Regions from separate parts of the Kitasatospora sp. NPDC088264 genome, predicted to be linked through region 1. Evidence: riboswitches for the same ligand, from Rfam matches in the RefSeq annotation. Region 1 holds a riboswitch; the other holds the start of a gene.
The links. Region 1 has a riboswitch for guanidine ahead of AB0O82_RS01445 (MBL fold metallo-hydrolase). Riboswitches for the same ligand answer to the same signal wherever they lie in the genome.
Positions count from the first base shown of each region.

Region 2: linked by a shared signal. The riboswitch ahead of AB0O82_RS30865 (SMR family transporter) and the one ahead of AB0O82_RS01445 (MBL fold metallo-hydrolase) in region 1 are both predicted to bind guanidine.

Region 1 covers NZ_JBFBIR010000001.1:340,323-344,721, reverse strand. The annotation lists gene AB0O82_RS01460 (amino acid adenylation domain-containing protein) at 1-381, shown strand, start outside; gene AB0O82_RS01455 (MbtH family protein) at 374-559, shown strand; gene AB0O82_RS01450 (DHA2 family efflux MFS transporter permease subunit) at 556-1,956, shown strand; gene AB0O82_RS01445 (MBL fold metallo-hydrolase) at 2,022-2,876, opposite strand; guanidine-III (ykkC-III) riboswitch at 2,889-2,949, opposite strand; gene fes (enterochelin esterase) at 3,027-4,142, opposite strand; gene fhuB (Fe(3+)-hydroxamate ABC transporter permease FhuB) at 4,164-4,399, opposite strand, start outside.
Region 2 covers NZ_JBFBIR010000056.1:35,720-40,118, forward strand. The annotation lists gene AB0O82_RS30855 (hypothetical protein) at 1-261, shown strand, start outside; gene AB0O82_RS30860 (MFS transporter) at 265-1,722, opposite strand; gene AB0O82_RS30865 (SMR family transporter) at 1,839-2,153, opposite strand; guanidine-III (ykkC-III) riboswitch at 2,197-2,263, opposite strand; tRNA gene AB0O82_RS30870 (tRNA-Cys) at 2,349-2,420, shown strand; gene AB0O82_RS30875 (xanthine dehydrogenase family protein molybdopterin-binding subunit) at 2,517-4,399, opposite strand, start outside.

The DNA.
Region 1 (4,399 bases):
ATGGGCGGCTACGGCCCCGAGGACCTCGCCGGGCGGCCGCTCGAACTCGCCGCCGTCACCGAGCTGCTGCGCCGCGAGGGCAGCCCGCTCGCCGGACTCGACGACGCCACCGTGGCCGCCCTCAACCGGATCTACCTCAACACCAACCACCTCGTCCGGGGCCACGACCACCGCCCCTTCGACGGCGACGTGCTGTTCTTCCGCGCCACCGTCGACACCATCGACGAGACCCTGGTGCCCGAACTCTGGACCCCGTACGTGTCCGGCCGCATCGACAACACCGACGTCGCCTGCTCGCACAAGGACATGACCCTGCCCGCCCCGATCGCGCACATCGCCCGCGTGATCACCGACCACCTGGAGAAGTCCTCCGATGAGTGACGCCCCCGCCAACCCCTTCGACGGCGACGGCGAGTTCCTCGCCCTCGTCAACGACCAGGGCCAGCACTCGCTCTGGCCGGCCTTCGCCGCCGTCCCGGCCGGCTGGAACGTCTCCCACGGCCCGTGCGAGCGCGCCGACGCCGTGCAGTGGATCACCGCCCACTGGACCGACCTGTGACCCCTCCGGCCGTCGAGGCCGCCCCGGCGCGCCCCCTGCTCGCGGGGCGCGCCGCGGTGGTCGTGGTCTACACCGCCGCGATGTGCATGAACGGCCTGGACTCGACCATCGTCAACCCCGCGCTGTTCACCATCGCCGAGGACTTCGGGCGGCCCGTCTCGGCCGCCAACGCCGTCGAGACGGCCTTCCTGGTCGGCCTCGCCGTCGGCCTGCCGGTGGCGGGCTGGCTCGGCGACCGGTTCGGCGTGAAACGGGTCTTCCTCGGCTCCCTGGCCGCGTTCACCCTCGCCTCCGCCCTGTGCGCCGCCGCCCCCGGCCTCGGCTCGCTCGCCGCCGCGCGGGCCGTCCAGGGCGTGGCCGGCGGGCTGCTCACCCCGGTCGGGATGACCCTGCTGTTCCGGGCCTTCGCCCCGCACGAGCGGGCCGGCCTGGGCCGGATCCTGATCGTCCCGACCGCCCTGATGCCCGCCCTCGGCCCGCCGCTCGGCGGCCTCCTGACCGAACACCTCTCCTGGCACTGGCTGTTCCTGGTCAACGTGCCGGTCGGGGTCGCGGCCGTCGTGACCGGGCTCATCGGCCTGCGCGCGGCGGACGAGCCCCCGGCCGGCCGCTTCGACACCACCGGCTTCCTGCTCGCCACCCCCGGCCTCGGACTGCTCACCTACGCGCTCGGCTTCGGCCCGGCGCACGGCTGGTCCTCGCCGGGAGTGGCGCTCAGCGGCGTGGCCGGTCTCCTCCTGCTCGTCATCGCCGTGCGCCACCAACTCCGCTCCGCCGAACCACTGGTGGATCTTCGGCAGCTCGCCGACCGCACCTTCGGCACCGCCACCTGGCTGGCCCTGCTCACCTCGGCCGGCCTGATGGGCGCCCTGTTCGTCCTCCCGCTGCTCTACCAGGCCGCCCTCGGGGCCTCGGCCCTCGACGCCGGGCTGAGCGTCTTCCCCGAGGCGATCGGCCTGATGGCCGCCTCCCAGGTGGTCGACCGCCTGCTGCCCCGGTTCGGTCCCCGCCGCCTCGCGCTGCCCGCGCTGCTGCTCGCCGCCCTCGTCCTGGCCGCCCTCGGCTTCGCCGAGAACCCCTGGGCCGTACGGGCGTTGATGTTCGCGGTCGGGCTCGTCCTGGGCACCGCCGTGCTCACCGTCCAGATCGCCGGCTTCGCCGACGTCCCCGGGCCCGCGATGGGCCGCGCCATGGGCCTGTTCACCATCGTCCGCACCCTCGGCGGCGCCCTCGGCATCGCCGCCACCGCCGCCCTCATCGGCGCCCTGGACACCGACGGCGGCTCACTCGGCCCCTACCGCCTCGCCCTTCTGCTCACCGCCGCCCTGGTCGCCGCCGGCACCCTCCTCACCACCCGCCTCCCCCGGGAGGCGCCGGCACCACCCCTCGCCGACTGAACAGCCACGCCGCACCCCGCGATCGCGGGGTGCGGCGTCAGTTCGTTGGACGCGGCCTTCCGGGCTCAGGCGCTCGGCCAGAGGATCAGGTCGGGCAGGGCGTGCCGGCGCGGTCGGTCGCCGAGGTCGGCGAGTGCGGTGCGGATGGCCCGGAGGTGTCCGACGGTCAGCTGCAGGGGCGGCTCGTCGGGTTGGTGGGTCGTGCGGATGGGGTAGTCGACGCCGGGGGTGCGGGTCATCTCGATGTGGCAGCCGAGCAGGTGCGTCACCGGGCGGCGTTCGGCGAAGTCGATCAGCCGGTCGACGGTGCGGGTGAAGGCAGGCCAGTCGTCGATGTAGAGGCGGCCCGGGTAGACGGTGTCGCCGGTGAGCAGCAGGCCCGTCCACGGGTCGTAGTAGGTGACGGCCGCCGGGTGGTGGCCCGGGGTGGCCAGGCATTCGAGCACCCGGCCGCCGCCCAGGTCCACCCGCGCGACGGCGTCCGGGTCCTGGTCGAAGCCGAAGTACGGCCAGGCCGTGGCCGGGTCGGCGCCGACCAGGGTCGTCGCGGGCCGGTCGGCGAACTGCCCGTCGCCCGCGACGTGGTCGCCGTGCGGGTGGGTGTGCAGGACGAGCAGTCCGTAGCCGTCGCGGGGGTGGTCGGCGAGCCACTGGTCGATGAGTCCGTCGACCACGGTGCGCAGGGGGAAGTACGCGGCGGAGGCGGTGGCCCCGGTGTCGATCAGGACCGCCCGCTCGCCCCCGAACAGCAGGAACAGGAACGGCGCCTCGTAGTCGACCGCCTTGTTCTGCCGCAGGATGACGGTGTGCTCGTCGTACGCGTGGACCTGGATGTCCGGGTCCGTGTTGTGCTTCGCGGACGGGGACCCGTGGATCCACCGCACGTCGAGCGGACGGGCGATCGGGGCACCGGCGGCCATGACGTCTCCCTCGGTGCGTCGTCTTGGCGGGCCGGGTACGGCGCACATCTCGTCCGGGGCGGTCACCGGCGCGCCGCCACCGGGACGCTAGCACGCCCGGGTGGCGGGACGCCTCGGCCGCCGTCGGTCCGGATGGTCCACCGGGAGTTCTCAGGCACGCCCCAGCAGGTGCGCCAGCCCGTCCGCCAGCCCGCCGCGCCAACAGGCGTAGTCGTGGCCGCCGTTGAACTCGCGGTACGCGAGGTCGTAGCCGCGGGCGGTGAGGACGTCGCGCAGGTGACGGTTCTGCGGGAGCAGCATCCACTCCTGGAGGCCGACCTCGACGTAGAACCGGGCCTCCCGCCTTTGCTCGCGGGCGAATTGGCGGGTCAGCCACTCACTGCCCTCGTCGAACTCGGTCTCGTCCGGCCACCAGAAGGAACCGGACTGACAGAGCGCGCCGCCGAAGCGGTCGGGGCGCCGGAACGCGGCGAAGGCGGCGGTGAGGCCGCCCGCGCTCTGGCCGGCGATCACGGTGGCGGCCGGGTCGGTGGTGGTGCCGAACTCCGCCGCCGCCCAGGGGAGGAGGCGGTCGGCGAGGAGGTCGACGAAGGCCGGGTTGCAGCTGAGGTCGTCGGGTCGGCAGGGGCCCATGGTGTGGACGAGCAGGGCGACGGTGGGCGGGATGGCGCCGTCCGCCGCCAGGTTGTCGAGGGTGTCGCCGACCGACAGCACCTCGCCCCACATCTCGCCGTCCAGCAGCACGGCCACCGCGAACGGCCCGCCACCGGCGGAAGGCCCGCCCCCGGCGGGGAGGTGGACGTCCACCCGCCGCCCGGCCACCTCGTGGGCCACCGTCCGCCCGCGCGGCACGCCGTCGCGCCGCCGGACGTACGGCTGGGCGGGGGCGTCGGGCAGGCTGAGCACGGACGACGGGTGGCGCCCGTCGCGGGCGGGCAGCCGGGGGGCGGCGTCGTGCGGGTCGGGGCGGGCGTGGTCGAGGACGCGCAGCCAGTCCGCCCGGGCGGTGCCGGGGGCGTCCCCCCGGAACGGGTACAGCTGGTAGGACGCCCGGTGGTCGGCGCGCAGCCGGTAGGTGATCGACCAGCGGCCGTCGTCGCGGCGGGTCATCAGGTGCGGGGCGAGGTCGCCGGCGTGCCGGTCCTTGTCGGTGACGGTGTGCAGGAGGGCGAGCACGCCGTCGCACGACGCGTCCTCGTGCACGAAGGTGACCAGGCGGTAGGCGGGGTCGGCCGGATCGGGCTCGACGAGGGGAAGGGTTTCCATCTGCGGTACTCCTCGGGAAGGTTAAGCGGGGGTGCCCTTGCGGCCGAGCAGCACCCAGAGCAGGAAGGGGCCACCGAGGACGGTGGTGACGATGCCGACCGGGATCTCCACCCCGTCGATCAGCACCCGCCCCACGGTGTCGGCGAGCACGACGAGGACGGCGCCGGTCAGTGCCGAGCCGAGGACCGGCACGCGCGCCGGCCCGGCCAGCCGCCCGGCGATCACGGGCGCGGCCAGCGCGACGAAGCCGACCGGCC
Region 2 (4,399 bases), on a different contig from region 1:
GTCATCGGCAACCACTTCGAGGAGTGGAACGGCGGCATCTACATGAACGCCGTCGAGGACGTGCTCCGGACGATCGCGGACAAGCCGGAGGTCCGGCTGGTCTCGTTCCGCCAACTGGTGGACTGGCTGGACGCCCAGGACCCGGCGGTGCTGCGCAAGCTCCAGGGCCTCGCCCCGGGCCAGGCGCCGACCGGCGGCTGGGAGGCCTTCCTCGGCACCCCCGGGGCACCGCCGGTGCCCTCCGCCGCCGCTGCCGGCTGACCCTCAGGACCTGGCCCGGACCCGGCCGGCGAGCAGCGCCCCCAGCAGCGCCACGCCGGCCATGGCCAGCAGGATCACCGCGAAGGCCCCGGGCGAGCCGGCGGCCCCGGGCGAGGCGGTGGCCCCGGCGCCCTCGTGGGCGGCGGCGAGCGAGCCGCCGCCCAGCACCGCGAACATCACCCCCGCCAGGCCCGTCAGCAGGACGTTGCCCAGCGCGTCGCTCATCTGCAGGGCCGCCGAGTTCACCCCGGCGTCCTCCGGCGCGGAGAGCTTCATCATCAGCACGCTGACGCTCGCGACCGTCAGTCCCATCCCGATGCCGCCGACGCCCCAGGCCACCGCCGCCACCCAGGCCGGCACCGCCGGGACCAGCACCAGCGCGGCGCCCGCGATCGCCACCGCGGTCAGCACGAACCCGCCCCGGATCATCGCCTCGCGGTAGCGCTCGGCTCCCGGCCGCCCCTGTAGCCAGGAGCCCAGCGCCCAGGTGAGCCCGCCGCTGGTCAGGGTGAGCCCCGACATCGTCGGCGAGAGGCCGCGCTCGGTGGTCATCATCAGCGGGACGAAGGCCTCGGCCCCGAGGAACGCCCCGGCCGCCAGTCCGCGCAGCAGGATCACCGCCGGCAGCCCCCGCCCGGCCCGCAGGGTCCGCTCGGGCAACAGCCCCAGGACGGCCGGCACCAGCAGCGCCGCCCCGACGATCCCGGGGAGCAGCCCGATCAGGTCGTGCCGCCCGCCCGCGTACTGCAGCAGGCCGGCACCGAGCGCCGCCATCGCGGCCAGCAGGGTGCGCCGGCGGTCGAAGTCCGAGCCCCTGGCCACCGGGTGCTCCCGCTCGGAGCGGGTCAGCGCGGGGCCCATCACGGCCAGCGGCAGCAGGATCAGCACCGGCACGGCCAGGAACACCCAGCGCCAGCCGAGGTGCTGGGTGATCGCGCCGGAGACCAGCGGCCCGATGATCGAGGGCAGCACCCAGGCCGAGGAGAAGGCCGCGAACACCGCCGGCCGCAGCCGCTCCGGGTAGGCCCGGCCGACCACCACGTACAGCGCGACGATCACCAGCCCGCCGCCCAGGCCCTGGATCGCCCGCCCGGCCACGAACACCCACATGCCCGGCGCCGTCCCGGCCACCACCAGGCCCACACCGAACACCGCGATGCCGGTGAACAGCGGCTGCATCGGCCCGCGCCGGTCGCACCACTGCCCGGAGACGACCAGCGCGAACAGCGTGGTGGTGAAGTAGCCGGAGAAGGCGAAGGCGTACAGCCCGATGCCGTTCAGCTGGCGGGCCGCGGTCGGCATCGCGGTGTTGACGGCGGTCGCCTCGAAGGCGATCACCAGGACCACCGACACGATCCCCAGCGTCAGAGCGCGGTAGCGGCCGCTGAGGACCCCGCCACCTGGGTCGAGTTCGGAGGGTATCGAGGCGGAGTCGACCGAGGTGGGGGAGGCAGTGGTCATACGTAACATCGTAAGGGCCGTCTGCCTTCATGACCCCTGACCCGAGTCGGTGACCAGCTAGGTCGCTGGGCCTAGGACCGGGGTCGGGGGAAGGGCGGGCGAAGCTCAGGCGGCGGTCAGTGGAGCACCTTCAGGCCGACCACGCCGGAGACGATGAGCAGCAGGCAGCCGATCCGGGCCGCCGTCACCGCGTCCCCCAGGACGGCCATGCCGTAGAGCGCGGTGCCGACCGCACCGATGCCGACCCAGACCGCGTAGCCGGTGCCGATCGGAATGGTGCGCATCGCGTACGCCAGCCCGCCCATGCTCAGCAGCAGGGCCACACCGAAGACGAGGCTGGGGGTGAGCCGGGAAAAGCCCTTGGACGACTCCAGGGCCACCGCCCACACGGTCTCCAGGACACCCGAGATGATCAGAACGAGCCATGCCATGACGGCCTACCTCCGCAGTCCACAGCGGCCGGATTGCCGCTGAACTGCGCCGTCTTGTCGTCACCGGGTACGACGCGCTCGTCCGGGGCGGCCGGGCAACCGACCACCTGGTTCCGACCGTAGCACAAGCCGCCATACAGAATTTACATTCCGCCGTTGACGGCCCCCCGCGCATTCCGCCACTATGAATTCACTGGCCGTGTGCCCGAGTGGCTTAGGGAACCGTCTGCAAAGCGGTGTACACGGGTTCGATTCCCGTCATGGCCTCGCCGGAAATGGAATTGCCGGTCGACATTCCGTCGACCGGCAATTCCTGTTTCCGGTATTTCCGGGGCGGTCGGCCGAAGCCGCCGCCCCCGCCCGTCAGACCGCGACCGCGTCCTCCGGCCGGATCGGCAGCCGGCCGACCGGCAGGCCGGTGGCCGCCCGGACGGCGGCGGCCACGGCCGCCGGGGCGACCACCGCGGGGGCGGCGCTGACCGCCTTGGCCCCGAAGGTGGCGACCACGTCCCGCTCCTCCAGCAGGGCGGCGATGCGCACCTGCGGGGTGTCCAGCGCGGTGGGCAGCCGGTAGCCGGTGAGCGAGGGGTTCAGCAGCACGCCGCCCTCGGTGCGCAGGTCCTCCAGCAGCGCCAGGCCGACGCCCTGGGCCACGCCCGCCTCGATCCGGTCCTCGATCTGCCGCGGGTTCAGCGCCCGGCCGACGTCCTGGGCGACCGTCATCTCGACCACCCGGACGGCGCCCAGCTCGATGTCCACGTCCACCACCGCGCGCATCGCGCAGAACGCGATCGACACGAAGGCGTCGCCCTGCCCGGACTCGTCCAGCGGCTCGGTGGGGTGCGGGCGGCACTGGGCCGTCGCCCAGAGCTCCTTGCCCTCCAGCGCCTCGGCGACCGGCATGCCGAGCACCCCGTCGTACGAGGTGATCTTGCCGTCGGCGATCTGCAGCAGTTCCACCGACATCCCGAAGTTGGCGGCGATCGGCTGGAGCAGCTGGTGGCGGACCATCAGCGCGGCGCGCTCGACGGCGCCGCCGGAGACCCAGGTGTGCCGGCCACGGGCGGAGGGACCGGCGATGGACTGGTCGCTGTCGGCCGGCGCGATGTACACCTCGCTGACGCCCAGCACGGTCTGCACGATCTGCCGGGCCAGCGTGGCGAAGCCCTGTCCGGAGTCGACGGCCGCGCAGATCACCGTGGCGTGGTCGCCGCTGACCCGCACGGTGGCGGTGGAGACCTCGTCCTCGCCCTCGGCGCCGAGCATGTGCACCATGCCGACGGCGTAGCCGATCCCGCGCCGCACCGCCGCCGGGTCGCCGGCCCCACCGGGCCCGCCCGGCAGCAGCCACTCGGCGTCCGGGTCGTCCACCGGCAGGGCCGGCAGCGGCTCGGCCGCGACGGCCTCCAGCAGCGCGCCGACCGGCGCCGGGCAGGTGACGGCCTGTCCGGTGGGCATCGGGTCGCCGGTGGCCATCGCGTTGCGGCGGCGGATCTCCACCGGGTCCACGCCGATCCGGGCGGCCAGCTGGTCCAGCTGCGACTCGTAGGCGAAGCAGGCCTGCAACGCGCCCTCGCCGCGCATCCGCCCGGCCGGCGGGTTGTTGGTGCGCACCGCCCAGGCGTCCACGAAGACGTTCGGGCAGACGTACGGGCCGACCGAGAAGGCGGTGGCGGCGGCCAGCGCCTCGGCGGAGACGTCCGCGTACGCGCCGCCGTCCAGCAGGATCTGCGCCTCGACCTTCACCAGGGTGCCCTCGGCGTCGGCGTGGTGGCGGTAGCGCAGCAGCGCGGGGTGGCGCGAGGGGTGGGTGTGGAAGGACTCCTCGCGGGTGAGGGTCATCTTCACCGGGCGGCCGGTGCGCAGCGCCAGCAGCGCCAGGGTGACCTGGAAGGAGAGGTCCTCGCGGTCCGTGGTGGCCCCGGGCACGCCGGTGACCACCAGCCGGACCCGGTCGGGCTCCAGGCCGAGGCAGGCGGCGGTGCGGTCGCGGTCGCCGTGCGGGTCGGTGGAGGACAGGTGCAGTTCGACGCCGCCGTCCGGGCGCGGCACGGCCAGCCCGGCCTCGGCCCCGAGCGGGGCCGGGTCCTGACGGCCGACCTGGTAGAGGCCCTCGATGATGATCTCGCCGGCCGCGTCCGGGTCCCCGGTGCGCAGCGGCAGGTGGCGGAACAGGTTGCCGTCCGGGTGCAGCGACGGGGCGGTGAAGGCCTGCTCGGGGTCGGTGACGGCCTCCAGCGGCTCGT